Regions from separate parts of the Halomonas hibernica genome, predicted to be linked through region 4. Evidence: predicted binding sites of a transcription regulator. Region 4 holds the regulator's gene; each other region holds the start of a gene.

Region 1 (8,109 bases), on a different contig from region 4:
GCGGGCGTTATTCAGCGTTTGCTTGATATTATTGATGGTGGAGTCTTCAACGATATCCCGACACTGCTCCAAGCCTTTAAGAATACCAGCACTAGAGGGGATCTCACCGACGCCCTTGTTACCAGCATCATCTTCAAGAATAACGATGCAACGAATAAACCAGGGCGCATGACCGCCGCTCAAGTTAAGCAAAAATCCATCGTACCCAGCAACAGGCACCACTTTCATTGATTTGATTTTAGGAAACATAGTTATTAACCCTAAGCTGATGTCGTTTTATGTTTAGCGTTTTGCCACAGGCTGAATGCCAGGAATAGCATGGCGACGACGAGGAATGCCAAGCTGATCGGTCGGGAGATAAACACTGACCAATCCCCGCCTGATACCAGCAGCGCTCGTCGCAGGTTTGATTCTGCAATGGGGCCAAGGATCAGTCCCAAAATGACCGGCGCAGTGCCAAAGCCGTATTTGTTCAGAAAGTACCCTAGTACACCAAAGGCCAACATCAGGTAAACATTGAAGATATTGGAGTCCACCGCGTAGACACCAATGACGCAGAATACCAGTATCATCGCCATCAAGAGCTTACGCGGAATTTGCAGGATCTTGATAAAGAGTCGGATACCAAACCACTGGAAGAGCATCATGAAGATATTGGCCACGAAAAAGGCGATGAAAATACCGTAGATAACGGCGCCCTGTTCGGCAAATAGCGTGGGGCCCGGACGTATGCCCTGAATCATGAGCCCGCCCATCAACACGGCAGTCGCCGCCTCGCCCGGTACACCAAGCGTTAGCATGGGGATCAGTGAGCCACCAGCCAGAGAGTTGTTGGAAGATTCCGAGGCGATGATACCCTCCGAGTGGCCCTTGCCAAATTTCTCCGGCGTTTTGGACATCTTTTTGGCCTGATCGTAGGACAGAAACGATGCAATGCTGCCACCGGCACCGGGAATCGCGCCAACAATTGTACCGATTGCCGAGCTGCTGAGGACGACCTTCCAGTGTTTAAGCACTTCGAGCCAGCGGGGCGCCGCTTTATCCACTGGTGTACTAGCGGTATCGGGTTTTTCGGTTTTAAAGTAGTCGACTACATCGGCTAGCACTTGTGAGACGGCAAACAGACCAATAAGCGCGGGCAGCAGATTGATCCCCGTCAGTAGCGACATGTTGCCGTAAGTAAAGCGCATGCTACCAACCATGGGGTCCGAGCCGACCGTAGCCAACAGCAAACCAATCAGACCGGCGGCAAGGCCTTTCGCCAGATTTTTGGAAACCGAGGCGATAATGACCAAGCCGAAAATACTCAACGCGAAGTACTCGGGTGCGCCAAAGCGCAGCGCAAATTCAGCGATAGGCGGCGCAAGCACGCTCAGTACTACCGCACTAAATATGCCCCCTAAAAACGAAGCAACGATTGCAATGCCTAGCGCTCGTCCCGCTTGGCCGCTACGCGCCATGGGAAAGGCGTCAAGCGTGGTCGCCACCGAAGAAGGCGTGCCTGGTATATTCAAAAGCGTGGCCGACACCGAACCACCAGCGATGGCCCCGCACAGCGTACCCAGCAGCATGCCGACACCCATTACGGGTGGCATACCAAAGGTCAAGGGCAGCAAAAGCGCGATCGCCATGGCAGCGGTCAGTCCAGGTAGCGCTCCCATAATGAGGCCCAACAGGGTTCCACCTGCAATCGCAAGTAAGACGTATCCCTGGAAAACGAGCCCTAGGGCATCAATGTAATCACTCATGATCAAACTCCGGCGATTCCCAGGGTAGGTAAAATAATGCTAAAGCCTTTGGTGAAAAGCATAAAAATGGCAAGCGAGGTTACGATTGAGAAACCGGCAAGCCCTGCCACCCCTTTTGGAGTCACTTTTCGTTCCTGCTTATTGAGCATTACCAGCACAGAGACCATGGAAAATATCATTAGGGCGGTGGTAATGACGTAGCCTAGTGGCTCCAGTAAAAACGCATAAAGCACTAAAAGACCTAGTACAGCGGTCCAGGCAATGACTGAAACAACCAGACTACCCTTTTGAGGGGCCGCTATGTCTTCGTCACTCGGGCCTTCAGAAATCCTTGGAGCTGCACTTGTAATAATCGTTGTCAATAAGGAGACTAAAAGCATAACGATTAGAAAAACACAGATAGCCTTTGGGAAAAATGCCGGCGACAAGCTGCCGCCGGCTGCACTTCCTCGGATAGAATAACTTTCCATCAGGAAGTAACCCACAAGGCCTATTAGAACAATATGAAACGTTGCTTCTGCAATAGGCCGCTGCATAACTTCCTCACTGAGCCAGTTTTTCAGCTTCTTGAATCATTACCTGAGAGGTGTTCTCGACAAAGGCGTCGAGCTCATCGCCATAAAGCGGCATAATGTCAGAACCCATCATTTCCGCAGCGCGCTGAAATTCAGGGTCTTCAACGGCAGCTTGAATCGCTTCTACCCAGCGATCTTCAGTTTCCTGGCTGATTCCCTTAGGTGCCGCCACGCCACGCCACTGACTGATGTTAAAGTCGTAGCCCTCTTCCAACATGGTGGGGGCATCTGGCAGGGCACCGCTACGCTCTTCGCCAGTGGTAACGATGGCGCTAAGCCGACCAGAATCGATACCTGACACTACTTCAGAGGGGTTCAGAACGACCGCGTCAATATGACCACCCATGGCAGCAGTCACTGCATTAGCACCGCTGTCGTAGGGTACTACCTGGAAGTTAGCACCCAACTCTTCAGCCAGCGCTACGGCCATCACATGCGTTGAAGAACCAACACCGGATGCACCCACCATCAAGGGACGGCCAAGCTCTTCAAGGCCTGCGAGCATCTCCTCAAGGGATGTCCAGCCGTTTTGGCTATTAACGGCCAAAACGTATGGCTCGACCAGTACGCGGGCGATGTACTCGAAATCACTGTAGGTATAACCAACGTTGCCCAGACCTTCTAGAGTGAAGGTGGCATTGGTCGGAATCGTCATGACGTAACCGTCGGGTTTTGCGTTAACGGCGGTTGAGAAACCCACCGCGCCGCCGCCGCCGGAAACGTTACGTACCACGATAGTGGTACCCAGCGCTTCTTCAACCGGGTTCTGCAGCGCACGTACTACGTTGTCGGCACCACCACCTGCATTCCAGGGCACGATAAACTCGATGTTTTTCTCTGGATAGTCCGCATAGGAGAGAGCAGAGGAAAGAGCAGCGGTAGCGACTGAAATAGCCAGTATTGTCTTTTTCATTATTTCCACCTGTTACTGTGAGCGTGAGCGCCCTATTTATCAACGGGCGATTACTTTACTGCCTCAATCAATTTTTCCAGCTGTTTGCGCTCTTCTTGAGCAGGCATTACTAGAGGTGCGCGAACACTGCCCGCCGGACGGCCGACGATATCGGCACCCGCTTTGACCAAACTGACGGCATAACCTGCTTTCTGGTCACGCAGATCGATAAATGGAATAAAGAAGTCGTTCGTAATTTGTTTAACAACGTCTGAGTTACCAGCACGCAGTGCTTTATAAAAAGTTACTGCCATATCTGGCACGAAGTTAAATACCGCAGACGAGTAGGTATTAACGCCAATCGATAGATAAGCTTCTGCAAAGATTTCTGCTGTCGGCACACCACCGATGTAAACCAAGCGGTCGCCTACTTGTTTGACGATCTTGTTAAGCGCCTGAATGTCGCCTTTGCCGTCTTTAAGACCAATTAAGTTAGGGCAGGCATCAGCAAGCATTTGTACAGCTTCTGCGCCCATGATGCCGTTACCACGGTTGTAATAGACCACATTGATGGCGGTGGAATCACAGATCTGGCGGGCATACTCGACCAGGCCATCCTGGGGGCACTCGGTCAGGTACGGAGGCATCAGCAGAATACCGTCAGCGCCTGCTGCTTCTGCAGCATTGGCAAAAACCTTACCTGCTTCCACGCTGAGGCCTGCGCTGGCGATAACAGGCAACTTTCCGTCGACGACTTCAACAGCCACGCGCACAATTTCGCGATACTCATCAAGTGTCAAGTTGAAGAACTCTCCGGTACCGCCAGCAATAAACACAGCAGAAATATCGTGACTGATAAACCATGCTAGCCGCTGGCGGTAGCTCTGCTCGTCAAATTTACCGTTTTCGTCGAAGTCGGTAATAGGAAACGATAACAGGCCATCACTAATTGCTTTAGTTACTTCTTGTTTAGAAAACTTCACGTAAACGCCCTCATGGTTTTAGCGCCACCCACATGGATTTGAACATATACTAGCAGCGCAGATAATTGTCATACATCATACAAGTAACAACTTAAACAACTACGCTTATCCCCGCAAGCATAAAACCCTACGCCTCGACTAAAGTTTAATGCACCGATATTTGTGCTAAAATCTATTAAATTTCGCCAACAGCATATAAATCTTCCGGTTAATTTATAGACTTCAACATTTCTTTTTCCAAAGCGTTCTTTAGCAGCAGACATGGAGAGGCAGCCGTCAGACAGCTGTAAAAATATTGCCTAACCACTGGGGCATACAATAAGTGCAGCTGGCATTGCTGGAGTCAGGCGTGTTGAACAGGGATAAAGGGCATCTCTCCATTGGTCCAATGTCACTGTACGGGTAGCCACCCCGTTGCGTTCAGGGTCACGTAACCGGTGCAGGATTAAATAACACTAGATCGTTATGGATACCCAATCGATCAGCAGCGGCTTGCTTGCGCCCACTCGCCACATCGAGAATCAGATGAAAAAGCTCCCATCCAACGTCTTCAATGCTGGCATCACCCGTGGCGATCCGCCCGGCGTCCAAATCGATAATGTCGTGCCAACGTCTTCCTAACTGTGAATTAGTAGAGACCTTTAGCACCGGCACCATTGCCAAACCATAGGGCGTTCCGCGCCCTGTGGTGAACACCTGCAGGTTCATGCCTGCCGCCAATTGCAGAGTCCCGCAAATAAAGTCGCTCGCCGGTGTAGCTGCAAAGGTGAGCCCTTTACGCCGTAAGCGCTCACCAGGACCAATCACATCCACAATGGGCGAGTTACCCGACTTAATCACCGAGCCAAGCGCCTTTTCAACGACATTACTTAACCCGCCTTTCTTGTTGCCAGGCGAGGGGTTGGCACTACGATCAGCCTGTCCTTGAGAGAGGTAATCATCGTACCAAGCCATCTGTTCAATCAGCGCTTTTCCCACTTCCTTGTTAATAGCTCGCGGCGTTAGCAGGTGGATGGCATCGCGTACTTCCGTGACTTCAGAGAACATCACGCTACCGCCGGCTCTTACGATCAGATCAGTAGCAAAGCCGACGGCTGGGTTCGCAGTGACGCCAGAGAAAGCATCACTTCCTCCACACTGCATACCCACCACAAGATCAGATGCAGGGCAGGTCTCACGACTGCGCTTGTTGAGCCGTTCCAAATGGCGCTCGGCCATGGCTAAAATACCGTCGACCATGTCACCAAACCCTTCAAAGCTCTCATCCTGAAGACTCAGTACGTTGGCTTCCGGATCGGCGGCTTCGCTGTTTTCATAGATTTTGACCGGGCGATCTTCGAGCAGTGTCGAGGGCTGAAGCTTTTCGCAACCCAATCCGATCACCATGATCTCGTTACCGAAGTTGGGGTTCAGCGCAATATTTTTTAGCGTACGAATGGGCACAATCGCCGCCGGTGCGTTGATCGCCACGCCGCAGCCATAGCTATGGTTGAGCCCGACCACATCATCAACATTGGGAAAGCGTGGCAGCAATTCACGCTTGATACGACTGACTACGTAATCCACGGTGCCGGCCACGCACTGAACGCTGGTGGTAATCCCCAGCACGTTCTTGGTGCCCACGCCGCCGTCCGGATTGCGAAACCCTTCAAAGGTATAGCCTTCGAGCGGTTCGGAAGCTGGCGCCTGTCGCGTGGCCAACGAGAGCTCGTCAAGGCCTGGGGCCGTCGGCAAGCGCACATTGGTTTCATTGACGTGGCCGCCACGCTCGATAGCCACCACGGCGGTGCCGATGACCTCGTTATAGCGAATCACTGGGCTATCCTGGGCAATCGCTGTCAATGCCACCTTGTGGCCCTGCGGAATAGGCATCAAGGTAGTACACCCCTCGCTGATACTCACACCTTCAGCCACCCCGCCCTGCTCAATCACAATGGCAACATTATCGTTCGGATGTACTTTAATTACGCGCGAATTAGTCATTGTTTGAGCCATGGTGTTTTCCTGAAACGATGTGCGGGCCCGAGGCTTGGCTTAGCTCCATTTTTTGGCGAGCACGAGACCTGATGCCCATGATGATTGCAAACACCACAGAGGCAGCGATCAAACCCCACAGCACCATCGCAATCGGGCTTTTAGTGAAGAAGACTGAGTAGGTGCCAAAGGACTCAAGGCTTTTTACAAAATATACTTCGGCCTGACTTCCCAGAATAAAGCCGATGATTAGTGGCGCTATTTCAAGGCCGATTTTCTGAATCAAATACCCCAGAACGCCAAAGATAAGCAGAGTCCAAACATCGAACATGATGCCGTAATTAATGGCGTAAGCGCCCACTACGCACATCATCACAATAATGGGATAGAGAATATGCTTGGGCACCATTACCACTTTGGCAATGTACTTGATGGCAAAGAACATCAAAAAGAACATCACGACATTGGCAAGCACCAAAGCCGTCATCATGACGTACCATGTTTCATGATTTTCCGGGATGAACAGCGGCCCGACCTGTATTCCCTGTAGTGTAAAGGCGCCAATCAGTACTGCCGTGGTAGCATCACCTGGAATGCCAAGCGAGAGCAGGGGGATGAGCGCACCACCGGTCAGCGCGTTATTAGCAGACTCCGAGGCGATTAACCCTTGTGGCGCTCCTTTGCCCATCTGAGACGAGTTACGTGCCAGGTTTTTCTCTTGGGTATAGGCGAGAACGGAAGCGGCACTGCCACCCACGCCCGGCAACATCCCCACAAAAGTGCCAATAAAAGAAGAGCGTGTCAGATTCGTCAGGCTGCCCTTAAAGATAGACAGCGAAAACCCACCTTCTTTACCAATTTTAATACGTTGCCCAGCGACATCGCGTTTTACGCCTTTTTCAGCCTCCAGCAAAATGGTGGAAATACCGAAAATGCCGATTAGCACCGGTAGCAGCGAGAAGCCTTCAAACAGGTAAGGTTCCATGAAGTCGAACATCAGCCGCGTATGACCATTACCACCGTCAGAAATGCTGTAATCGCCAATGAGGCTTAGCCAGACGCCAATGACGCCGCTAAATATACCGATCAGCATGCTATTTGAAAGAGAGGCAATAACGCTCAATGCCAGCAAGATAATCAGGAACTTCTCTACATAAGAGAATTTGATCGAAAAATCCGCCAGCAGTGGCGCAAACAGGAACAGTACGGCTGCGCTAATAAGACCGCCAATGACAGAGGCAATGACACAAATGCGCAATGCCTTTTCACCCTCCCCTTTACGCGCCATAGGGTAGCCGTCGAAGGTGGTGGTTATCGAAGAAGGCGTACCGGGGATATTCAGAAGTACCGCTGGTACCATACCGCCTGAAATTCCGCCCACATAGAGGCCCAGCAACAGTGCCAAGCCATGGTTCAACCCCAAAGCATAGGTAAGTGGCAGACAGACAGCGACGGCCATGGTAGCCGTCATGCCTGGGATCGCGCCGAAAATGATACCTACAAGGGTGCCAAATCCAACGAGTAGAAAAAAAGTAAAATCGAGAACTGACAAAAATTCCATGGCGGTACTCGCGTCGGTTATGGCAGTGTGATGGTGAATAGCTTGGCGAGCACAAACCAAGCCAGCGTAGGAGCGACAACAGCATTGATGACGACAATAACGAGGGCTTTTTTCGTCCACTCATGCAGATAAAGTAGCGACATGAGAAGTACAAACGCTATTGAGACAAACAGAAAGCCATAGCCCGTATAGGGGAACAGATCACCGACAACCGCCATCAGATAAAAGTACGCGGCTATCAAAGCAAAGGTGCCGAAGAAACGAAAATTGTCTCTTGATTCACCAATAATGGGTAAAGTGCGCTCTCCTCGCTTAACCGCAGCCATAAAGGGGGCTACCTTGGTTATTAGAATCAAGGCAAACAGCCCACCCAGAA
Region 2 (8,109 bases), 140 kb from region 4:
GAGTAGCCACTGGATGATTGCCATGGCAAAAGCGCTGTCTGTCCCAGGACGAATAGGCACCCAGCGGTTGTTGTCGGCTGCGTGGGAGGTGGCGGCATTGAGCGCTGGGTCGACCACCACGTACTCCAACGTACCGGCTGCACGGGCTTGGGCAATCAAGCGGCCTTGGCGTTTAAACGGGTTGCCCGCTTGGCTGGGCGCACAGCCGATATACATGATGAAGCGTGCGTTTTGGATATCTGGCTTAACGTGGGCGTTGGTGACAATATTGTTCATCACCGCGCCAGATCCCATGCGGAAAGCCAAACCACAGTAAGCGCCATGGTGACCATAATTGCGGGTAGCAAAGGCATTGAGGGTAAAGCGCTTGAGTAGGTCTGAACGCCCGTAGTCAGTGGCTTCCATCACCATTAATTGGTTGGCCTTGGGGCCATATTCAGGGTTGTCAGGGTCAATCAGGGTGTCGTGATCGCGAATATCGCGCAGTCCATCAACGTGGCCTTCGTTAAACAGGTCGCCGCCTTCGCAGATTTCTTCAATTAGCTGCTCAAAGGAGATTTTCTGCCATTGACGGCTACCACGTTCACCTACTCGTTTCAGGCAGTTGTCGACTCGGAAAGGGTTGGTAATTTGGCTCATCATGGCGTTGCCACGGGCGCAGGCGGTGGAGCGGTTTATCTGACCCTGTTCACCATAGGCGCTAACACTACGCAGTGCATCCGCCACCGGTGTACGCATAGGTAAATGGTCGTCGGCGGACAGCGGGTGGTAGGGATTGCCTGATACCCGCAGTACTTCGCCAAGGGTGTCATCGACCCTCACTCTCACGCCGCATCGGGTAGTACAGCCGTAACAAATAGTGAAGGCGACTCGCTGGCCGGGGGTTAAGGTGAGTTCGCCAGTGTCTAAATCGACGCGGTATTCTGGGGTCAGCGAGTTGCCATGAATATTGTGCCTGGGTTTTTCACCCGCGCTACCGGTAATGCCCTTGGCCATTTTTGCCAGTGGGTCGGCATAGCCCACGGCAAAGGTGGCTGCACCACCAGCGGCGGCAGCGCCTTTTAGAAAACGGCGGCGTGACGGGTCTTGAGCAGACTTAGACATGACTAGACGCTCCTTTTTTAGCGGTGAGAGGATGAGTAGAAGCATCTTGGGCAGCGTGGGTTGGCATTGCTATAAGGCCGCCTTGTTGGGCCTGTCGCCAGGGAATAAACAGTTCAATCAGGAGAATAACGGCGAGCCAGAGACCGAAGGTGCCAACAATGCCTAAAATGCCGGAAGAGCCGGCGGGAATACCATAGTGGTGAAATCCGGCACTATTGCGCGCCACATGCTGAACATCCATCAGTACCACCCAGCGAAACATCCAGCCCATGTGTATGGCGACGAGGCCTAGCAACCATGCCCAGGCAAACAGTGCTGGCTGGCTAGAGGTTGGAGCGCCGCTCGGCCCGGGCTGGCGCAGGGTAGGGCGAGTCAATAAAAACAACACGGCGGCAAACAGCGCGATGCCGGTAATGCCTCCCCAGAGGGCAGTGTTGCGCCACGAGGCGCTATGGCGCACGGATTCCAGCGCGGTGGCGACTGAGCCTACGTGGGCATTTACGCCATCTAAAAACCAGCTAAGCGCGATCAATCCTGCTAGCGCACAGGCCACTAGCAGCACATACAGCATCTGTCGTATAGCGGTTTGCGAACAAAGCCCACTAACCCTGTTCAGCACTAACACCAGACCGGAGGCGGCGATAAATCCGGTGGTCGCCAGCATGGGCGGTAGCCACACGGTGTTCCAAAGCGGACGGGCCTTTACGATTGCTAGTTCCGCACCGGTGTAAAGCATAATGCCGCTGGAAAGTCCCAGCGCAGCCAGACCTACCACCGCGACCATTGCTCGTGGCGTTGTGCCTCTGCCCAGTGAAAGCCAGGTGGCTAGCATGCCACCGAGTCCTGGAGTGCCGCACTGTGCCTGCAGCGCGGGCCGCCATGCCAACCAAGCAAGGCCAAGCACGCTAACCAAATAAAGCGGCAGAACAACGCTGCCAATCGACATCCACGAGTGGCTATTGGCGTAAGCGTAGAAGTGCCAGAACCGCAGTGGCTGGTGCAAATCCGCGAGTAACGCAACGGGCGCCACTAGCGTAGTGCTAACGCAAGCGATTAGCGCCAGACGTGCGGTAGGCAGCCAGGTTTTTTTACCGAATACCAGTGCTGGGGCGGCTAGCCATAGGCTGGCGTAGGAAACCGCAATCATAAAAAAGTACTGAACCGCCCACGGGTACCAGGCGATGTCATAGCGCGGTGCCAGTAGCTCAATGGTGGAATTCATAGCCCATCTCCTGACCGTGGGGGTCGAGTACTTCGAGCGCAACGGGCTCGGCCTTAGGACGCGTGGTGAAGCGCTCATCCATGCCTAGGTAGAACACCTGAGGAAGGGTGTTTTTTTCTGGTTGTAGCACCATCAATGCATCGCGATGTTCATGAATCATGCGGCTGATTTGGCTTTGAGGATCGCGCATATCTCCAATCACGCGGGCACCGCCTACGCAGCTCTCAACGCAAGCGGGCAATAGTCCGGCTTCTAGACGATGGGCACAGAAGGTGCACTTGTCGGCGGTTTGAGTGCGTTGGTTAATAAAGCGAGCATCGTAGGGGCAAGCATTGACGCAATAGGCACACCCTACGCAGCGGTCGCTATCGACCACCACAATGCCATCCTGCTGCTGGTAAGTGGCTTCTACAGGGCAGACCGGGACGCAGGGTGGGTTTTCACAGTGGTTACACAGCCGGGGCAGCATAAAGGTGGCTAATTCGCCGCTTTCCTGATGCTGTACTTCATACTGGGAGACCGTGGTGCGAAACTGTCCCAGCGGTGCAGCGTTTTCGATATGACACGACACCGTACAGGCTTGGCAGCCGATGCACTGGCGTAAGTCGATAAGCATACCGTAGCGTTTAGTTGGGTCGCCTTCGCGGCGGGCAGGTTGCTGATTAATGCCAGCTTGGGCAAGGCTTGAAAACGGCATCAGCGCAGCGCCTGCACTTAAGCGTGCCATTTGACCCAAGAGCGAGCGACGTATTGCGTCCATAGCGCCTCCTTGGCGAATTAAACGGCATTCGCAGGGCGAATGTCGGAATACCCTTAGATTACGCCTTTGCTCAAGGTAGAAAGTTGATACGTGTCAATGTGTTATGATATATCGCTTAATGCTCTCTTAATGTTAAATGACTAAGTAGCTGTTCTGTATATGGAATTTCATCTAGCATTAAGTAATTAGCTTGTTACATGGGAATTTTTTAGCGCGCATATGTAAAAAAGCGCTTGCCCCAATAAACATGGCAAGCGCTTTTTCTATGGTTTTGTTTGCTTAATAGGCACTATTAAATTTTACATGTATTAATGCCTATTAATTTATAAGCTGGGCAGAAGTTAAATAGCCCGGTGGCTAGCGGCAATCATCTCCAGTAGCGACTCAGTGAAAAGCTTCTTTAATCTTGTCTTCGCGACTTCGAGTTCGTTGAGTCGCTTGGAATCTGGCTAGCTCATTCCACCCAATTCGCTGCACCATAAGTAATAACTTGCTTCCGAGAAACCATGCCGACGGTATGGCTCATTAATAGGCAGCCCCGCATCTGCTTCACCCAAGAGACCTATGAACTGTTGTGTGCTAACGCTCATGCATGTCCGTGCTCCTTGCTAGTAGGATCGAAATCTAAAGTGTAGCGCAACCCAATCAGAGGGGGAGATGTCACTTTTACTTGATGTTTGTATAAACATGTTTCATTGTTTTCTTGTTATTCCAATATGGTCTAGGCTTGTAACTAAAATGGAGAATGAGGAAGAATATGCGTAATTTCCGACACTCACCAGGCAGGCCGGACGTGGCCGGCTTTTACGATCAAAGAACCTCAAGCGTTCAATATATTATCAGTGACCCTGCGACACGGCGCTGTGCCATCCTTGACCCTGTCCTGGACTTTGATGAGAAGTCAGGGACCACTGCAACCCACCATGCTGATGAGTTACTAGATTACGTCGCACGGGAGGGGCTCATCGTTGACTGGATACTCGATACGCATCCACACGCCGACCATTTTTCGGCAGCACAGTATCTTAAGGAAAAGACAGGGGCACCAACGGCTATAGGAGCTTACGTTACGCAAGTGCAAGCGCTATGGAAGGATATATACAACTGGCCCGACTTTCCGGATGACGGCCGACAGTGGGACCACCTTTTTGTAGAGGGCGATACTTTCCACGTGGGCGAGATAGAAGGCCGGATTATGTTCTCGCCCGGCCATACCAAGGCGTCGATCACCTACGTCATCGGCGATGCGGCGTTCGTGCACGACACGCTGTTTCAGCCGGATGGTGGTACGGCCCGTGCCGATTTCCCTGGGGGCAATGCTCACAAACTGTGGGATTCCATTCAGGCCATCCTGGCACTGCCGGACGACACTCGGCTCTTTACCGGTCACGACTACATGCCCGGCGATCGCGAGCCAGAGTGGGAAAGCACGGTGAGTGTCCAGCGCGAAACCAATATTCATCTCCAAGACAGCCCGACAGCGGAAAGCTTCATCGCTTTGCGTAACGAACGTGACGCCAAGCTGCCCATGCCGAAACTGATCCTGCACGCTTTGCAAGTCAATATCCGGGGCGGCGACCTGCCAGAGCCAGAGGATAATGGTCGTCGTTACCTGAAGATTCCCCTCGATGCTCTACCGGGGGCCGCCTGGGATGATGAGGCGCGTTCCTAAAGCGACCAAGGAGGTAACCTATGGATATCAAACCACTCGATGATCGCCTTTACGTGGCAGCACAACCTCGCCTCGACGAACTTGAACAGCTTGCCGAACAAGGGTTCCGCACCATTATCTCCAATCGCCCGCGCGGGGAAAGTGATGACCAGCCGGATCCCGATGCCCTCAAGGCTAAGGCCAAATCACTGGGCATGGCCTGGCATGAAGTTCCCGTAAAGCCTGGGGAATACGCAAAGGCGGACATCGATGCCTATTCAGATGTGCTGCATTCTGCAAAGGCCCCCGTGCTCGGCTTCTGCCGAACGGGAAAACGCGTGGCCCATTTGTGGGCATTATCACTCGCCCCGCAGCGTCCGGTATCCGAGCTGATCGAATCAGCCAATGCGGCTGGCTATGACTTGGAGCCCTTGCGCGACAGGCTTGAACAACAAGCCCATCAGGCAAAGGGTGATTCTGGGTCGTGAGCGTGCTATGGCCAGCCTGAAGCATTATCTACCTATACTCCAGTGGCTGCCCGGCTATGGACGCGATACGTTGGCCAGCGACCTGTTGGCAGCGGTAATCGTGACCGTCATGCTGATCCCGCAGTCGCTGGCATACGCCATGCTGGCGGGCCTTCCCCCCGAGGTGGGGCTTTATGCAAGCATCGCTCCGCTGTTCGTTTATGCGATTTTCGGGACCAGCCGCACCCTTGCGGTAGGGCCAGTGGCAGTGGTCTCGCTGATGACAGCGGTGGCCATCGGTCGCGTCGCCCCGCAAGGGTCGCCGGAATACTTGGGCGCTGCACTGGTACTGGCACTGATGTCTGGTTTGCTTCTCATCCTCATGGGGGTGGCGCGACTGGGCTTCTTGGCCAATTTCCTCAGTCATCCCGTGATCTCCGGATTCATCACCGCCTCGGGGCTGCTCATCGCGATCGGTCAGGCCCGACACCTGCTGGGGGTGGAAGCCTCGGGTCACAACATGATCGAATTACTGGGCGACCTGTGGGTAAACGTGGGCAGCCTCCATGGGATTACTCTTGCCATCGGTTTAGGTGTGCTGGTCTTTCTTTATGCTGCCCGGCGTTGGTTGAAGCCAGGGCTCCTGTCGCTAGGCCTGCCGTCACGCTCAGCGGATATGCTGTCCAAGGCAGCACCGATTCTTGCCGTGGCGCTGACCACCCTAGCGAGCTGGGCCTGGCAGCTCGACCAGCACGGCGTAGCCGTCGTGGGAGAAGTACCGGCCGGCCTACCTCCGCTTACCTTACCAGGTTTGGACCTTGGGCTATGGCGTGAACTGTTAGTAGCTGCCTTGCTGATAAGCGTGGTCGGTTTCGTAGAGTCAGTATCGGTAGGTCAGTCCTTGGCCGCCAAGCGTCGGCAACGCATCGAGCCAAGCCAGGAACTGATCGGTCTTGGCACTTCGAATATCGCGGCTTCCTTCTCTGGCGGCATGCCGGTGACGGGTGGCTTTGCCCGTTCGGTGGTCAATTTCGATGCCGGCGCTCAGACTCCGGCGGCAGGTGCGTTCACGGCCATAGGCATCACACTGGCCGCGTTGCTGCTGACACCGTTGATCGCCTATCTCCCCATCGTCACGCTCGCCGCAACCATTATCGTCGCCGTCCTGTCATTGGTGGATTTGGGCGCGGTGCAAAAAAACTGGGTCTACTCCCGCAGTGATGGCGTAGCCATGTTGGTAACCATCATCGCCACCCTGGGCCATGGGGTGGAAAGCGGCATCCTGGCCGGCGTAGGGCTATCGCTCGCCTTGCATCTCTACCGTACCAGCCGTCCCCATAGCGCCGTGGTCGGCCGAGTGCCGGGCAGCGAGCATTTCCGAAATGTCCTGCGTCACGACGTTGAGACCGATAAGCGTCTGGTCATACTCCGCATCGACGAAAGCCTTTATTTCGCCAATGCCCGTTACCTTGAGGATACCGTGATGGCCTTGATTTCCCGTGACTTCGAATTGCAGCATATCGTGCTGGCGTGTCAGGCAGTTAATACCATCGACGCCTCGGCCTTGGAGAGCCTAGAGGAGATCAACGCTCGGTTGAAGGATGCCGACGTGGCGCTGCATCTGGCCGAGGTCAAGGGGCCGGTTATGGACAAGCTTCGTGGCTCCGATTTCATGAAAGCGCTCGGCGGCGAGGTCTTCCTCAGTACCTACGATGCTTGGCGCAGCCTGCATCAAGAGAAAACGTCGTTGGCTCAGGCAACCAACACCCAACAGGTTCACCAAACTAAGGAGTAAACGAAGTGGATTGGACTTCAAATCTGCAAGGATTGGCCGGCGGTATACTCATCGGCATTTCCGCTACCTGGTTGATGGCCACGCTAGGACGTATCACCGGTATCAGCGGCATCGCCGGCACGCTGGTGACGACGCCTCCAAAGGGCCACAGCGCTTGGCGGGCCGCGTTCTTGGTTGGCCTGGTCACCGGGCCTGTTGTGCTCGTTCTGGCGGGAGGTGGTCTGGGAAACGTGGTGGGACAGCCCAATGAGGTTATTGGTGATCCCGCCGGTGGCGTGATGCTGATGTTGATTGCGGGGCTGTTGGTGGGTGTCGGGACAGGGCTCGGCAGCGGCTGTACCAGTGGTCATGGGGTATGTGGCCTGTCACGTCTATCGCCGCGTTCGATGGCGGCTACCGTCACGTTTTTGCTGAGTGCCATGGCAACCGTCTATATCACCCGACATGTGATAGGAGGTGGGGCATGAGAACCTTAATGGCTTACGCCGCAGGGCTCTTGTTCGGACTCGGCCTCGCCATTTCAGGCATGACCGATCCGGCGCGTGTTCTCAGCTTTCTGGATATCGCCGACGAATGGGATCCTACCTTGGCCTTTGTACTGGGCGGGGCCGTCATCACTACCTTCATCGGCTACCGGTTGGTGTTGCGTCGGAGCAGCCCTTTTTTTGGTGATAAATTTCAACTACCAACCAAGCGTGAACTCGATAGCCGTTTGCTCGGTGGGGCGGCGCTCTTTGGCATTGGTTGGGGGCTTTCGGGCTACTGTCCAGGTCCTGCCATCGCCTCGGTCGTCGGACTGAGCACGCCTCTCGTCGCGATGCTTGTGGCAATGATTGGCGGGTGGTGGTTAGCAAAGCGGTTCTCAGGCAGCCGCTGACCAGCGCTTGAGCTTAAACCACCGCTTGCTAAGAGTGAATTATAGAACTAAAAGTGTAGATCTAGATTAGCGTTAAGATTGCTAGCTCTTGGTTAAAGATATCTTTGGACATATTAACTTAAGGATAAGGAGGTCACATGCTGCCTTCAACGACTTCACGCGTTGAGCAGAATACTGCCGAAAGCATCAACCAGCATATCCGGCGGCGCACCGAAGACAACATTGCGTACTTC
Region 3 (8,109 bases), on a different contig from region 4:
CACTTTAATCCCGTCATGGCGATGGTGGCGCTCACGGTGATCTTCTATCTCCTGCACTACCTGTTTGCCAGCGTCACGGCCCACGTTACCGCCCTGTTGCCGGTGATGCTGGCGGCGGCTTCCGGTATTGCAGGGCTGGATATGCAGATGTTTATCCTCCTGCTGCTCCCCACGCTGGGCTTTATGGGCATTATCACCCCCTACGGCACCGGCCCAAGCCCGGTTTACTATGGCAGCGGCTATCTGCCAAGCGCCCTTTATTGGCGGCTTGGGGCTATTTTTGGTCTGCTGTTCTTAGTGGCCTGGCTGGCTATCGGTTTGCCGTGGCTGCTGTTGATTAACTGACTCCAGGTGAGCGAGCCGTTTAGCCGAGGCGTTGATACCATCGGCTAATCGGTTCGGCGATGCTTTTTGCTTGCTCTGTATGCAGGTTGTGCCCGCCTTCCAGCGCGATAGGGTGCACGCGAGGGGCTATGTTAGCCAAGCGGGCGGCAAGTGTGTGAAATTTAGTATCCTGCCGACCTGAAAAGTAACCAATGGGAAGTGACGTTTCAGCCAGCCACGGCCACTGAGAGGACTGCCTGCCGAGCGACGTGCTTCGCAGCATTGTCGCCACGGACGGGCCATGATTGGCCAACCGCCGTTCAATCTGCCGCGCTCGCTGCGTATATGTAAGATCAGCAAAGACGGGTTGCCGATACCAGTCGGTAAGCACGCGTTCAAGAGGTTCCAGCGCAAAGCGTTGTGCCCAGCGTGCATCATGGGCCATACGCTCATCGCGCTCGCTTTCGGGCAAGCCTGGATGAGCGCTCTCCAGCCAAAGCGCCTCAAGCCCCGCAGGTTGGCGGCGGGCGTGATCAAGCGCCAAACGCCCTCCCAGCGAGTAGCCCAGCAAGCAGTAGCGGTGAATATCCTGCGCGGCCAACGTATCGGTTAGCCAGTGGTGAAAAGCGGAGAAAGAGTCGACCGCCACTTGGTCATTTTGGCCGTGGCCCGGTAAATCCAACGCCAGGCACGGCACATCTTTCAACGCAGCGATGACCTCCGCCCAATCGTGGCGATCACCTAACAAGCCGTGCAGCATAACCAGCGTTGGGCGTGGCTGGGCGTGCGCTTCATATTCAGCCTTCATGGTTATCGCGCCTACCTAGCGTTGCTGCCAGCGCCACAAGATCGTCTGCAACCTGCTGATGTGGCACGTTAAGCTCTATCAGTGTAACGCCTCCTTCCAAGGCACGGGCATAGGCCGCATCGAAGCTCTCCAGCGAGCCAGGTGCGGCATAGGCAAGCCCAAACATTTGCGCCGCGTACTCAAAACTCAAACCATGTGGCTGACGGAAATAACGCTCAAGTAGCGCACCTTCCTTGGGCACTGGCAGCATATGAAAGATGCTGCCGCCATCATTATTGAGGATAATCACCACCAGCGGCTGAACGGCCTGCTTCAGCAGCGCCAGGCTATTAAGGTCATGCAGCGCGCTGGTATCGCCCACGATCAGCGTGGTGGGCTGGTCGCTAGTAGCACTGGCGCCGTAGGCCGTGGCAATCAGCCCATCGATACCGGAAGCTCCGCGGTTGGTGAATACCCGCAAAGGCGCTGTGCGGTACGCGCCCAGCATGTTCATCAGCCTTGCGGGCATACTGTTACCCACAAACAGCTGCCCGTTTGCCTGCTGCAACAACCGATGACAAATGCCCAGCTCTGAAAAGGTATTACAGCGTTGATTCACGATATCGCTGATGCGCTGTTGGCACTGGTTAAGCCGGTGCCAAGGGGTGCGCTCGGTCTCACGTTCAAGCGCGGCCACCACTGCCTCGGGCGGGCAAATGAAGCGGCGCTTAACGCTGTAATCAGGGTCGAGCCGCTGGGGGCGCGAGTCCACCAGCCAAACATCCTGCCAGGAATGACGAGCAATAAACTGCGTCAGGCGCTTGGAGATAAGACGCCCGCCAAATTGCAGCAACACATCGGCCCGCTCCAACTCCTCGACAAAATGAGGATCGTGCAGCGCCAGGTCAAAATGGATCACGTTTTGGCGGTCAAAACGTACCTGGCTTTGTAGATCCGCCAACAGAGGCCAGCCTAATCGACGGGATAACGTCACCACCTGCTGCGCCTGGTGCGGGTCATCTATACATCCCGCCACGATAACGCCTCGCTGACACGAAAAATCCGCCCACTCGGTAGAAAACGCGGGCGCTTGCGTACTGGATACCCACTGGCTCCACGGCACTGAAGAGGTCAGCCAGCTTCCGAGAGGCGCCAGATAATCCGTGGCATCCTCTCTCTGGTCGCCAGGGTAAAGAGGCTCACGGTAGCGGCAGTTAAAATGCACAGGGCCTGGCGTACGCTGCTGTTGATCAATAGTTTGATCAACGGTGCTGAGTAGAAACGCGGCGCTCAGTTCAGGGCCAGGGGGCGGAAGATCGTGATGCATCACGGTATGACGAGCGAAGATGTCGCGCTGGTCGATGGCCTGGTTACTGCCGTTATCCAGTAATTCAATAGGGCGGTCGGCTGAGAGCACTACCAGCGGCACCCCCATTAGCTTGGCTTCTACGACGGCAGGATATAGATTGGCAACCGCCGTGCCCGAGGTGGTGATAACCGCTACCGGGCGGCCGCTTCCGCGCGCAAGACCCAGTGCCATAAAGGCCAGGCCACGCTCGTCAAAATGGCAGTGGCAGCGAAGCCCGGCATGCTCGCTGGCCGCCATGGTGAGCGGCGACGAGCGTGAGCCCGGCGCCAGCACAACGTCGCGCATGCCCAAGCGGTAAAGCTCCTCAAGCAGCAGTGCGGCCCACACATGGTTAAAGGTAGCGTGCTGAAGCGGAAAGCCGCGCGGCATGGCGTTCGCGGTCATTGGTATTACCCCATGTTGAGCAGCGACATAATGTCGGCAATTTTGTTGTCCAGCTCACGCCACTCTGCATCAGGCTGAGAGCCCGCGACAATGCCCGCACCGGCATAAAGGCGAATTTCATTAGCGCCGATATGAGCACACCGGATAGCCACCGCAAGCTCCGTACTGGCCAGGCTCACCCGGCCAAACACACCCGCATACCAGCCCCGCTGGTGGCGTTCATGCTGGCGGATAAACGCTAGCGCCGATGCGCGGGGAACACCACCTACCGCTGGGGTAGGCGGCAAACTGGCAAGCAGCGCCTGGTCCGTCACCGTGTGATGCAGCTCAGCATGAATAAGGCGGCGGATATGCTGCACAGAGCGCAGCTTGAGAACATGGGCCTCCCCGGCTTGAACAACGCGAGACAAAGGCTCAAGCCGGGCAAGAATATCCTCATAAACGCACTGGTTCTCCAGGCTGTTTTTGGTATCCGCCAACAGTGCCTCGGCAAGGTATTGGTCCTTTTGTGCATCAGCGCCACGATGAGTGGTGCCCGCTAGCGACTCGGTTAGCAGCTGCGTACCTTCTCGCTGATAAAGGCGCTCCGGTGGGCAACCGATAAAGGCGGTCTCTGCATCCCACTGAATGCCTAATTGAAAGCACGCCGTCGCCTCTGCCTGCCAGCGGTCCAGCAGTGCCCAGGGCGATGGCGTTTTCGATGCATCGTCCGCGATAACCAAACGCGTCTCTCGCGATAACACCACTTTGGGCGTATGGCACAGCTGATCAGCGTGGGTCACCTGGGATACCCACGCTGACCACGCCTGCTGGGCAGGGGCGTCATAACGTAAATAGGCATGCGGACGCAGAGGGGGTAGCGGTTGTTCTTGCTGGAGACTGGCTAAAAAGGCGCGGGCTTCGGCTATTTCAAGGTCGCCGCAGCGGTCGTCAAAGCGCAAATTGAGCGTCAGTAGCGCCCCCTGTTGTGAGCGCTTAAGTTCCACACGCGGCAATATGAAACAGCAATTTTTGAAATTTTCCCAGCCGGGCGATGTAGCATCAAACACCATGCCGCCGAAATAGTCCGGCTGCTCACCAGGCAAGGTTGCGAGTTTGGCAAGGTCGGCCTGCAGCATCTCAAGCGAATCGACCGCGCTGACCATGCCTAGCGTCGCGTACTCAGGTGCACCGGCGTCACGCGCTTTCCAGTAGCCGCGCGGAAAAACCGTTTGCGCGTCCAACCATCCCATCAGGCTATCAACGCGGCAAGGCACGCTCAGGCGTATAACCCCTTGGATGGACGGCACAGACAATGTATCAAGCCGGTCCATAAGCTCAGCGACAGCGCTCTGGCTGTTCATATGCGCCAACCCGTAAGCGACGCTGCTGCCTGTTACCCAGCGCATGTGTTCAGACAATCAGTGGCCCCGCGTCTCAGATAAATCGGGTGCGGCGCGTAATGCCCAGCCTCTGCTTGATATAGGGTAAGACCCAGCGGTCTCCCCCAAAATGGCCAGCGTTCGCGCCCGCTACCAGTAAGAAAAAGGTTAACGCAATCATCCACGGGTTAGTGGAGACCGTACCCGCCATTAGAAACGACATATTCATTACAATAGCGAAGAAGCCTGCAAAGGAGGTCAGCACCCCCACGATCAAGCCCAACCCCACGAGTATCTCCCCCAGCGGGATCACCACATTAAACATACCCGCATAGGGCAGCGCAAAATGCTCCAAAAAAGCAACGTAGTTGGGATACACCATGCTCCCTTCCCGCATTACAGGGTTCGCTACCGCGTTACTCAGGAACCCTTGCGCATCAAAACCGCCCGTCAGTTTGCCGATTCCCAAACTGAGCCAAGTAATCCCAAGATAAAGCCGGAAGGCTAGCCAAACAAGCGCTGCATATTTGCTTTGTCTAAATAAGTCGCCGATCATCGAATTAACTCCTGTTAAGAGGGATTAACAATAGTTTGCGATAAGACACTGCTGCTTCTTTTGACGCAGGTCTACTTTTTAGCACTTAATAATACATAGCTACGCACGCCCTTTTAGTCATTTAACGTCATCACGACCAGGACACCAAAGCAATGGATCAACCCGACAAGCACCGCCCGTTCCAGGTTTGGTTATTAGCGGCCCGGCCTCGTACGCTGCCTTTGGCATGTGCCTCTATCCTGCTTGGCTCAGGCCTTGCGGCGCACGCACAAGGGTTTAATCCGAGCGTGCTACTCCTTGCCCTGCTAACGGCGATTGCCCTGCAAGTGCTTTCAAACCTGGCCAATGATTACGGCGATGCGGCGACGGGGGCGGATGATCACCAGCGCATAGGCCCGGTTCGCGCTGTCTCTTCAGGGTTACTGAGCCCTCGCGCTATGCGCGGTGGAATGGTGGTGATGGCGGTCGTTGCCGCCCTGTGTGGGCTGTTGCTACTGCTGACGGCTTTTGGCAATCAGTGGACGTCCATTCTCATCTTTATTCTTCTGGGGGCTGCCGCGCTGCTGGCCGCGGTCACGTATACCGTAGGGCTGGGCGGCACGCCGTATGGCTACCGGGGGCTGGGAGATATTGCGGTCTTTATCTTCTTCGGCTTGTTAGGGGTGCTCGGCACGTACTACCTGCATGCACAACAACTGGACGGGCTTACACTACTGCCCGCCGCCGCTTGCGGGTTACTGGCAACCGCTGTATTGAACGTGAATAACGTGCGCGATATCGAAAGCGACACGCGCAACGGCAAGATCACCCTGGCGGTGCGCTTAGGCCGCGCTAACGCCATTACCTACCACTGGATATTGCTGGCAATGGCGCTACTGCTCACCGTGATTTATCTGGTCGCACTGCCCGCCCCCTGGCTTAGCTGGAGCTGCCTGCTGGTTGCCAAACCGTTAGCAGACGCTGCCAGAACGCTACACCACACTACCGACGGTGAAACGCTTACCGGCATGCTGAAAAAAACCGCGCTATCGACACTGATTTACAGTGTACTGCTCTCACTCGGCCTGGCGCTCTATTAAGAGAGGCCAAGCCGCTTGCCCCGTGCTTAAAGCACGACCTCATACCCTTCAAATTTGGGCGGGCCCAGGTAGATACCTTCCGGTGACTTGGCGCCCGCATGGGCCTTACGAAACGCCTCTGACTGGGTCCAGGCGCGGAAAGCCGCTTCCGACTCCCATACGCTGTGGGAAATAAACACGGTGTGCTCTTCCTGGCTTGCGCCCTGCAACATGTTGAACTGCTTGAAACCGGGCACGTCGCTCAAGTGCGAATCACGCTTACGCCACACCTCCAGAAAATCCTCTTCGCGGCCTGGGGCAATCTGAAAACGGTTCATTGCGATATACATGACAACTCTCCTGCTGGGTTGGTCCTGCCAAGTTAGTTACGCGGCGATAACTAGATGGTAACGTCACCGTTAAGTAACGAACAGCTTAGGCTTTAGAAGAAAGCTGCTTGCGCTGCTGGTCGTGCCCACGCTCTATTATCTGCCAACATCAGCAAATGCCAACAAGCCTGAAGTGCTGGATTAACCTCCTTGTTGCCTGGGCGGCAGGCGGCTGGCAGCAGCCAGGGTCGCTCAACGGGCAGGAGATCAAAAGCTCCAACCCCATCGGGAAAAAACATCCCGTTTAGAATTTTCGTCACTCATTTCACAACTTACGCTAACGACCAATAACAATCTGATTTTAGTACGTATAAACTCTAGCCCTTAAACAGTATTAATGCTGGCGGCTATCAATAGCCCTGTTATCAATGACGCTGTTATCCACAAGGAATTCTGCATGCTCCGCCCTGTTGATAATTTTAACGCTGCGCTTTCATCTTCACTGCTAACACTGCGCAGTTGGGCAGGATTAGCGTGTGTGTTGTTGCTCTCTGGCTGTGCGACCTTTGCCCCCAACCCACCACAAGACCAGAGCAATATTTGCGAAATTTTCCGCGAACAGCCCACTTGGTACGACTATGCACGCGACTCTCAGGAGAAGTGGGGAACGCCCATTGCGACACAAATGGCGTTTATTCAGCAGGAGTCTTCCTTTAAAAGCCACATTCGTCCTGACCGCAAGTATTACCTGGGCTTTATCCCCGGCCCCCGCCCCTCTTCGGCAAAAGGCTATGCCCAAGCGCAGGACCCGGTATGGGGAGAGTACCGAGAGCAGGCAGGTAGCCTGTTTGCGCGGCGCACCAGCATGAAACACGCCACCGACTTCATTGGCTGGTATAACCACCGCTCCCAACAGCAGGCGGGAATTTCATTAACCAACCCTGAGCATCTTTATTACGCCTACCACGAGGGCACAGGCGGGTATCGTCGTGGCACGTACCAGAACAAGCCTCAGGTAATCAATGCAGCACGGCAGATCGTCGCTCGCACAAACCGTTATCAATCCCAGCTCAATGCCTGTGAAGCCGAATTTCAATGCCGCCGTTTTTATCAGATCTGGCCCTTTTGCCGTAGCTAAGAAGTTTTAACATGTCCCTACTCATCGGTTCGTTCTTTGTTTTTGTAGTTTTTTTCACCTCGATGTTATCGGGTATCTTCGGCATGGCGGGCGGGCTGGTACTGATGTGGTTTCTGCTGCTCGCGTTCCCGGCGGCCAGCGCCATGGCCGTTCATGGGGCCATTCAGCTTACCGCTAACGGGTCGCGGGCATGGTTATCGCGACGCTTTATTGTCTGGCGAACGGTCGCGTTTATGACGCTAGGCGTAATAAGCGCCGCCGGGCTACTGGTGTTGCTTGGCTATAGCGCCAATGCCGCCACGGTGTCACTGTTAATTGGCTTGATGCCCCTTCTGGTGTGGATGCCCAAACGCTGGTTCCACCTCAACGCCAACCGAACGAGCCACGCGCTGCTTTGCGGCATGGCATCGGGTGGGTTAACCATTGCCGCCGGAGTGTCCGGGCCGCTGATCGATATTTTCTTTGTACGCTCTCGAATGGATCGTCGTGAAGTGGTGGCCACTAAAGCAATGATTCAGGTGGTCGCGCATAGTATTAAAATTCTCTTCTACCTGAGTGCTGCGCTGGCACTAGGTGCTGGGGATTGGGGCATGGTACTGCTGGCTGCGCCGCTGGCTATCCTGGGCACCCAAGTAGGTACACATGTGTTACATCGCCTTACCGATGCCAACTTCCGTACATGGACACGCTGGATTGTGACCGGTATTGGCATTTTCTATTTTGCCCAGGGGGCATATTTGCTGAGTCAGTAAATTGACCGTTCCGGCGTGCGTACATTAAGGCACATACCATTTATTGACACC
Region 4 (8,109 bases):
CTCCTGTTTAGCCAGCTGTGTCGCCAGTACCCTCCTTTTGAGCAGTTCTTTAGGCAGTCACTTGCTCACAAGGCGCGCTTGTTGACAGAAAAGCGCGCCGACGGTGGCGTCACCATGGCAGGCTTTATGCTGGCCCGCATTAGTGAATGTATGCGAGCGCCCCTACTGATGGATGCTTCTACCACTATTGCCGGGGCGGTTGAAAAGCTTAACGAAAGCCATGCTGACAGCCTGCTGGTGGAAACCCAAGGCAAGCTTGGCATGGTGACGAAAACCGATTTGCTCAATGGCCTGGTCGTGAGCGGCTTCACGTCAGCCACTCTGGTGGGTCAGGTGGCGCACTTCTCCCTTGTCACGGTAACGCCTGAGCAGTACCTGTTTGAAGCCCTGGTGTTAATGACTCGGCACAAGGTTACCCGCGTTGTGGTGATGGAGCAGGCCGCGTTAAAAGGCGTGGTCGAGCTGACGGATGTGCTGAGTTATTTTTCCAGCCGAAGTTACGTTGTTAGTCTGCAGGTGGAGCAGGCTGATGACTTGGAAACGTTGGCAGTTGCTAGTCATCGCACCCCTGAACTTGTCACAGCCCTGATGGCACAAGGCGTTAAGCTTAATTTTGCCATGGACCTGCTGGCGGCCTTGAATGGCCGGATTATGAGCAAGGCCTGGGATTTTGTTATCAATGAGGAGCATCATCAGCATAGCTGCCTGATGGTGATGGGGAGTGAAGGGCGCGGCGAGCAAATTTTGAAAACGGATCAGGATAATGGTCTGATTTTAGACGACGACGCCCAGTGGCCAAGTGTCGCCGATGATATGCAGGCCTTAACCGAGACGCTCATAAAACTGGGTTACCCGCCGTGCCCTGGTAATATTATGGTCTCTAACCCCGAGTGGGTTGCCAGCGTTTCTCAGTGGAAGAAGCGTATTGCTCAATGGGCCAACGTGCGCGATGGCGATAGTTTAATGAAACTTGCCATTATGCTGGACGCTCATTCAATGGCAGGGAATCCATGTTTACTTGAAAGCGTGCGCGAGGCGCTATTTGCGCGCTGTGCCCATGATGAAATTCTGCTTTCCTACTTTGCGCGTGCGGCTCTGCGTTTTTCAACACCGCTGACGCTTTTTGGTTCGCTTAAAAAGCCTCAGCACGGTATCGATATCAAAAAAGGCGGCATTTTTCCGATTGTCCACGGTGTACGTACCATGGCGCTTGAGCGGCGCATCAGCGTAACCTCGACGCTGGGCAGGTTGGAGGCACTGGTTGATGATGGCCGCCTTGAACGGCGCACAGCTGATGATTTAGGAGAGGCACTTTCACTGTTGACCGAGCTGCGTCTTAAACAGCAACTTAGCGGGCAGGATATGGACGATGCGCGCTCCAATCACGTGGTGGTGCAAGAGCTCTCGTCACTTGAGCGCGATTTATTGCGCGAGTCGCTACATATCGTTAAAGACTTTAAACAGCGCCTCTCCTATCGTTACCATTTAGAGTATTCATGAGCAGCGCTATGCAAGGCAGCAAAAAAGGCATGGCACTGCTGGGGCAAACGCTGCGCAGAATGTTTAAGCGTGAGCGAGATCGGCGCCGCTATGCGAATTCGCCTTACGCCTGGCTTTTCCAGCCCTATATGGGGGAAGAGCTAGTGGCGCTGGCTTGCGAATCAATACCCGGTGAAACGTCGGTATTAAGTGTGGCTGCTGTGGTACTTAATCAACAGCAAGTGCACACAAGCCAGGCGTGGGTGGCGACGTTTGCCGACCCACAAACGGTTGACCAGACGGCGCTGCGCCAGCATCAGCGGCTTTACAATCCCGCCACGGCGGTACCCCTCTGTGCCGAGACACTGCATGCGTTTACCGATTTTATTGGCAACCGGCCGCTGGTCGGGTGGCAACTGGACCAGCAGTTTTGCATGCTTAATAGAGCCTTTAGAACGCACCTCGGGTTTGGGCTGCCTAATGTTCAGGTCGATGTGGCCAAACTGCATCAACGCCAATTGCGCCGTTTACACCCGTTAGTGGAGTCTTCCCAACCATTTTCCGAGGCGCTGGCCTGCTGGCAAGTGCCTGCTATCTCGACCCAGAGGTTGTTAGGTAAAGCCACCGCAAGCGCCTTGCTGTATATGCGCTTACAGCGTGATATGGCGCAATCGGGTTAGCTTCAAGCGTAATGGCGCCTGTGCCGATGGCCGTATTGATAACCGTATTGATAACCATAGTGATGACCGTAGTTATGACCATAGTAACGACGTGATTTTGCCAGTTGGGTGAACGGCGGGAGTATTGTTAGAATAGCGGCTGCTCCTTCTACCATTGGCAGTGCTTATATCATGCAACACCTTGATCATTTTGACCCCGCCGCGGCAACCGTTGCACCGACGCCTGACCTGCAAGGCCAGCCGGCGCTTGAGGACGCCAAACAAAAACGCGAATTCAACAAGTTGCAAAAGCGACTGCGGCGCGAGGTAGGTAATGCGATTATCGATTACCAAATGATCAATGAGGGTGATCGGATCATGGTCTGCCTGTCGGGTGGTAAAGACAGCTACACCATGCTTGAGATTTTACGCAACCTGCAGCGCAATGCGCCGGTGAATTTTTCACTGGTGGCGGTCAATATGGACCAAAAGCAGCCTGGTTTTCCTGAGCATATACTGCCCCGGTATCTGGAAAAACTCGGCGTGGAGTACCGCATTCTGGAGCGCGACACATACTCGGTAGTGAAAGAAAAAACGCCGGAAGGCAAGACAACTTGCGCGCTTTGCTCGCGGTTAAGGCGCGGGTCGCTTTACGGGTTTGCCGAAGAAATCGGCGCCAACAAGATCGCCCTTGGCCATCATCGTGAAGATATTCTGGAAACGCTGTTTCTCAATATGTTCTTTGGCGGCAGCCTGAAGGCAATGCCGCCCAAGCTGCTTTCCGATGACGGCAAGAATGTCGTGATTCGTCCGCTGGCCTACTGTAAAGAGGCGGATATTGCGGAGTTTTCGCGCCTGATGGAGTTCCCGATTATTCCCTGCAACCTGTGCGGTTCGCAGCCGAACATGCAGCGTCAGGTCGTTAAGGAAATGCTGGCCGAGTGGGACAAAAAGTATCCGGGGCGTTTGGAAAGCATGTTTAAAGCGGTCACTAACGTCGCGCCTTCGCAGCTAGCTGACCGCGACCTGTTTGACTTTGCGGGACTGGAAGCCAAACAGGAAGCACTCATGGCGGGGCGTATTGAAGCATTTAACGTGAGCTAATCACCGGCTCTTCCTCTTCAGCAAGCGCTATAAGCCGCTGCATATCGAGGATGTTAACCTCGCGCCCTGAGACGGCCACCACGTCTTGCTGCTGAAAACGGCTCAAGATACGGCTGACCGTCTCAACCGCCAGCCCCAGATAATTGCCGATATCCGCACGCGCCATTGAAAGCCTAAAGCTGTAAGGCGAGTAACCCCGACGCCGAAAACGCTCTGAAAGCGTCAGTAGAAAACTGGCCAGCCGCTGGTCGGCGGTTTTGCGCGACAACAGGCGCATCATGCGCCGGTCATCGCGAAGCTCCTTGCTCATACTGCGGTACAGCTGACCACGAAGCTCCGGCAGCTCCTCTGAAAGCAGGTCCAGCCGATCAAAGGGAATTTCGCAGATGGTGGTGGTTTCAAGGGCAATCACGCTGCCTGGGTAGTGCTCTTCGTCAATGCCGTCCAATCCGACAAGCTCGCTGGGCAAAAAGAAGTTAGTGAGCTGATCGTTGCCATTACCTTCGCTGGTTACCTGTTTTAGGCTGCCTGAGCGAACGGCATACACACTGGTAAAACGGTCGCCTTGACGAAACAGTGTTTCGCCCTTTTTCAGCGGTGCTCGGCGTCTGATGATGGCATCAAACTGCCCCATGCCTTCAAGCTCAAGCGCTAGTGGAAGGCAAAGCGAGCTTAGGCTGCAGGTCTGGCAGCGTGCTTCTTGAAGAAGCGAGCGTCGTTGGCTTGTCGAGGGTAGCATGACTATCTCCCTGTTTCTCTTTTGCCTAAATGGCTATCTACCGCAGGCGTTGATGCCGCCGGTTAAACGATTCTTGAGTAGCGTTGGCCTGAGTGCCCCGGAAGGTAAGCATCAAACGCCATGGCCAGTTGGCGAATCAGTAAACGGCCCATTGGCGTCGCCTCAAGCGTATCATCCAAGCGAACGATTAGCCCGTCCTGTTCAGCAGTGCGTAGGCTTTCCAGCGCACTGGCAAAGTAGTCGTTGGCGTTAACCTGCCATTGCCGGCTAACCGCTGCTAAATCCAGGCGCATATCGCACATTAAACGTTCGATAACGTCGGCTCGTATTAGGTCATCCTGATTTAATCGTACGCCTTTCACGGTAGCCAGTCGACCTTGATCCAGGTTCTCTTCGTAGCTAGCCAGGTCAGTAGGGTTTTGCGCATAGCTATCGCCTATTCGGGAAATAGCTGACACGCCCAGACCGATAAGATCGCATCTGGCATGGCTGGAGTAGCCCTGAAAATTGCGCTGTAGGGTGCCGTTGGCTTGGGCAACCGCCAGGCTGTCATTGGGTTTGGCAAAGTGATCCATCCCAATATGTTGATAGCCCGCAGCGGTCAGCATGTCGATGGTCGTACGCAGAATCGAAAGCTTTTCATCCGCACCTGGCAGGTCATCCACGCTGATACGTCGCTGAGGCTTGAAGCGTTCAGGCAAATGCGCGTAATTAAACACGGATAAACGCGCCGGATTTAACGCGATCACCTGTTCAAGCGTCTTGGCGAAGCTCCTTTCCGTTTGAAAGGGCAGACCGTAGATTAAATCCAGATTCAGCGAGAGAAAGCCCAACCGGTGTGCTTCATCCATTAGTGTTTCGGTAAGCACGCGAGGCTGATGACGGTTAATCGCCTTTTGAACGCGTGGGTCCAGGTCCTGTACGCCAAGGCTCAGGCGGTTGAAGCCCAAAGACTGCAGGTGGCGCAGGGTTAAAACATCGGCTTCGCGCGGGTCGATCTCAATGGCGTAGTCACGCTCTGGTGCGTTTGAAAGACCGAAGCGTGCGTCCAGGCGGTCAATCAAGTCGCCCATCTGCTCCAGTGAAAGAAACGTAGGGGTGCCTCCGCCCCAGTGCAACTGATTGACAGGGCGCTTTGTATCCAGATGACGGGCCGTCAGGACCATCTCACGATCTAGCCGATAGAGATACGACTCGGCCAGGGCGGTGTTCTTCGTGGCAATTTTATTGCACGCGCAATAAAAGCAGATTTTGCGACAAAACGGGATATGGACATAGATGGAGAGCGGGCGCTGGCTTGCGTTGCTGCGCTCAATGGCCTGGGTCGCATTTTCGGCGGTAAACCCTTCGTGAAAGGCCAGCGCCGTCGGGTAGGAGGTGTAGCGTGGGCCGCTTTTATCATAACGGCGCAGCAATGCTTCATCCCAGCGGGTGCTGGATGACGCGGTAGCAGTAACGGATGAGGGGACAGCCGTGGCACATACAGGCATGAAGAGGCGCTCCGGTAGCTGAAAATACGTTTTAAAAGCTACCGATAGGCTAGAGAACATAGCGCTGTAGTGCGTTGCGCCAGGTCAATGATTGGCGTGTGAGTGTCCGCCTGAATGCCCACCTGAGTGCATGTTGAGTGCCCAAAGCTGCCATACGGCAAAGCCGATAATGACGAGCGCAGCGATGGTTCTTGTCGCGGGGTGACGAATAAGATGTTTAAGCTTGCGTGCAGCAAGTCCTGTGGCCAGTAGTGTAGGCAGGGTGCCCAGGCCAAAAGCGCCCATTAATAAAGCCCCTTGAAGCGGCCGGGCCGTCGCCAGGCTCCAGGCCAGCATTGAATACACCAGCCCACAGGGCAGCCAGCCCCAAATGGCGCCTAGCGCGCATGCCTGGGGGAAATGAACCACCGGCATCAAGCGTCGGCCCCAGGGCTCAAGGTGACGCCATAATCGTTTGCCCACGGCTTCCACGCGCAAAAGCCCTTTCCACCAGTTAGCAATATACAGCGCCATGAGAATCAGCATGAGCGCTGCAACGCCTTGCAACAACTGGCGCGCCAGCAGTGAGGGCGAAAGCACGGTGCCCAACGCGGCTACCAGCGCGCCTGCCGTCATGTAGCTTAATATTCGGCCCAAGTTGTAGCTTAGCAGTAGGCCGCCCATACGCGCCGAGCTACGCATGCTGGGCGGAATGGCAAAGGTTAATGCGCTCATGACGCCTCCGCACATGCCGATGCAGTGGGCCCCGCCCATCAATCCAAACACGAACGCGGCGATAAGCGGAGGAAGATCAAGCCCGGTCGGGTTCATGGCACGCCTTTGACTGCTGAAGTGGATAAATGGGAGGTGGATACGTTGGAAGTAGATAGCCTGTGTGAAAAGCGTAGCGTATTAGCAATGACGGCAAGCACACTGCCGCCAGCGCTCGTGATGGCGCCAAACGGCGATAGAGCGCCCACTGCCGCCAGGCAAAGCGCTATCACGCTGATGGAGGCCGCCATGCCCATTGAGTGTTGTATGCAGCGCTGCGTGGCGCGGGCAATGGCTAGGGTTTCTACGGAGCGCCCGCTTTGTGGGCTGAGTATGACCACGTCTGAGCAAGACGCTATCGCCTCATCTGCAGGCTGCGTTGTTGTGGCCAATGAAAGCAGGGCGCGAGGATTCGTTATCACCACGCCTCGTGCACGTAACTGCTGGTAAGCGACCGTTAGCGCCGCTGGGGTTGCCAACGCCAGTGCGCACGGGCTGCCTGCTATTAGCAGCGAAAGCAGTACATCCAATGCCATTAGCGGTTTAAACCACCACCAGAGGGCTGTCACCCCCAGCGCTATGATAAGCAGGCCAACGGCCCATTTGTGCACGCCGCGTGCGTTAATGCTGGCCAGGTGCTTTCCAGTAAAAGCAGCGCCAACCAGGGCGCCTAGCGCTGTAATACGGGCGCGGGCAGGCGGTTGGACTACGTTAATCACCAGCGGGTTTTCGAGGTTTTGGCAGCCTGCCAGCACGCTATCTCCTTTCGCGTAACTCACCGGGAGCGGTTCGCCTGTGAGCTGTGAGGTGTTCAGGCTTGATGTGCCTTGCTCGATAATGCCGTCAGCAGGTATCCGCTGCCCCGCGTTCACTACGATACGATCACCTGGGCAAAGCTCACTCGCGGGTAAAATTCGTTCGCTTTCATCGGGGGTACGTCGAATGGTCGTGGCGGGTAGGGCTCCTTTAAATGTGTCTTGAGGGCTTCTTAAAATGGGTAATGATCGAGCGCAGCCAAAAAGGAGTAACAGCGTTGTGAGCAGCGCAATCATGCCAACGTACATGCCAACGTAGTGCTCCCCTGTGTGAAAAAACGATGCGTAGCCGCTGGCCAGGTAAGCGCAGCCCAGTGCCAGGGCAATAGGCACGGCCGGACCCAACAAGCCACGCTTTATATCGGCAAGCGCTTGTCGAAAAAAAGGCGGCGTGGCAAACAGCATGACAAGCGTTGCCAGTACCATGGGAAGCCAGTGAAGCAGCGTAGTAGTACGCGTATTGAGATCCCCTCGTACTTCACTCGGCAAAAAAAGCATGAGCAGCGTGATACCGAGAAGGCACGCCCCCGATACTCCCAGCCGCCAAGCACACAGGCGCTTTTTATAGCGCCCGCGTTCCTGTGCAGGGTCTGGCTCAAAAGGCAGGGCGCTGTAGCCAATACCGGCAAGCTCGGCCAGTAGCTGGGAAAGCTTAAGCTTGCTGGGGTGCCAGCTAACGTGAAGGCGATGCCGTGATAAATCGACGGCACTTGAGGCGATGCCCTTCAGCGCATTTAAGCGATGTTCAATTAACCAGCCACAGGCATTGCAGGTAATACCTTCTACCGCGAGCGTAGCGCTTAACTGGTCACTGTCGACGCCAAGGGGCAACGTTTTCCGGAATTTTGTTTCAAATTCAGGGCTGTCGAAATACGCCCAGGCATCGCTATCGAGAGACTCTCCGGCAGGCGTTTCGGGCAGCTCAGTGCGCTGCTGGTAATAGCGCGCCAGGCCGCCCTGTACAATGGCATGGGCAACGGCCTCGCAGCCTGGGCAGCACAACGGGTACGTGGTGGCATCCAGCGTTATATGCCAAGGCGCATTGCTCGGAACAGGGCTGCCACAGTGGTAAC

Evidence for each region. Region 4 encodes FNR, which switches genes on or off when oxygen is low (the NO sensors DNR and NnrR bind a similar motif). Its sites were predicted from a motif close to TTGATNTANATCAA; they were not measured.
Region 1: a site for FNR is predicted at 4,264-4,277, ahead of kdgD (5-dehydro-4-deoxyglucarate dehydratase). Genes of this name have one in related genera too.
Region 2: a site for FNR is predicted at 3,170-3,183, ahead of dsrO (sulfate reduction electron transfer complex DsrMKJOP subunit DsrO). Genes of this name have one in related genera too.
Region 3: a site for FNR is predicted at 4,842-4,855, ahead of FKN99_RS10965 (1,4-dihydroxy-2-naphthoate polyprenyltransferase). Genes of this name have one in related genera too.

What each region holds. Positions count from the first base shown of each region.
Region 1 is NZ_VIFN01000007.1:85,325-93,433, forward strand. It holds gene FKN99_RS11995 (enolase C-terminal domain-like protein) at 1-249, opposite strand, end outside; gene FKN99_RS12000 (tripartite tricarboxylate transporter permease) at 261-1,748, opposite strand; gene FKN99_RS12005 (tripartite tricarboxylate transporter TctB family protein) at 1,751-2,284, opposite strand; gene FKN99_RS12010 (Bug family tripartite tricarboxylate transporter substrate binding protein) at 2,292-3,236, opposite strand; gene kdgD (5-dehydro-4-deoxyglucarate dehydratase) at 3,287-4,198, opposite strand; gene garD (galactarate dehydratase) at 4,625-6,193, opposite strand; gene FKN99_RS12025 (tripartite tricarboxylate transporter permease) at 6,174-7,733, opposite strand; gene FKN99_RS12030 (tripartite tricarboxylate transporter TctB family protein) at 7,751-8,109, opposite strand, start outside.
Region 2 is NZ_VIFN01000004.1:1,091-9,199, reverse strand. It holds gene FKN99_RS07750 (molybdopterin dinucleotide binding domain-containing protein) at 1-1,104, opposite strand, end outside; gene nrfD (NrfD/PsrC family molybdoenzyme membrane anchor subunit) at 1,097-2,326, opposite strand; gene dsrO (sulfate reduction electron transfer complex DsrMKJOP subunit DsrO) at 2,310-3,086, opposite strand; gene FKN99_RS07735 (YgaP family membrane protein) at 3,379-3,453, opposite strand; partial or broken gene FKN99_RS18120 (transposase) at 3,458-3,676, opposite strand; gene FKN99_RS07730 (MBL fold metallo-hydrolase) at 3,844-4,758, shown strand; gene FKN99_RS07725 (TIGR01244 family sulfur transferase) at 4,779-5,225, shown strand; gene FKN99_RS07720 (SulP family inorganic anion transporter) at 5,233-6,999, shown strand; gene FKN99_RS07715 (YeeE/YedE family protein) at 7,005-7,466, shown strand; gene FKN99_RS07710 (DUF6691 family protein) at 7,463-7,876, shown strand; gene FKN99_RS07705 (DUF2892 domain-containing protein) at 8,014-8,109, shown strand, end outside.
Region 3 is NZ_VIFN01000006.1:84,265-92,373, reverse strand. It holds gene FKN99_RS10990 (anion permease) at 1-345, shown strand, start outside; gene menH (2-succinyl-6-hydroxy-2,4-cyclohexadiene-1-carboxylate synthase) at 365-1,132, opposite strand; gene menD (2-succinyl-5-enolpyruvyl-6-hydroxy-3-cyclohexene-1-carboxylic-acid synthase) at 1,122-2,864, opposite strand; gene FKN99_RS10975 (isochorismate synthase) at 2,870-4,264, opposite strand; gene FKN99_RS10970 (DoxX family protein) at 4,281-4,781, opposite strand; gene FKN99_RS10965 (1,4-dihydroxy-2-naphthoate polyprenyltransferase) at 4,934-5,860, shown strand; gene FKN99_RS10960 (antibiotic biosynthesis monooxygenase family protein) at 5,887-6,189, opposite strand; gene FKN99_RS10955 (transglycosylase SLT domain-containing protein) at 6,626-7,306, shown strand; gene FKN99_RS10950 (sulfite exporter TauE/SafE family protein) at 7,318-8,058, shown strand.
Region 4 is NZ_VIFN01000004.1:140,041-148,149, forward strand. It holds gene FKN99_RS08310 (putative nucleotidyltransferase substrate binding domain-containing protein) at 1-1,500, shown strand, start outside; gene FKN99_RS08315 (3'-5' exonuclease family protein) at 1,509-2,159, shown strand; gene ttcA (tRNA 2-thiocytidine(32) synthetase TtcA) at 2,331-3,242, shown strand; gene fnr (fumarate/nitrate reduction transcriptional regulator Fnr) at 3,229-3,981, opposite strand; gene hemN (oxygen-independent coproporphyrinogen III oxidase) at 4,044-5,471, opposite strand; gene FKN99_RS08335 (sulfite exporter TauE/SafE family protein) at 5,556-6,281, opposite strand; gene FKN99_RS08340 (heavy metal translocating P-type ATPase metal-binding domain-containing protein) at 6,278-8,109, opposite strand, start outside.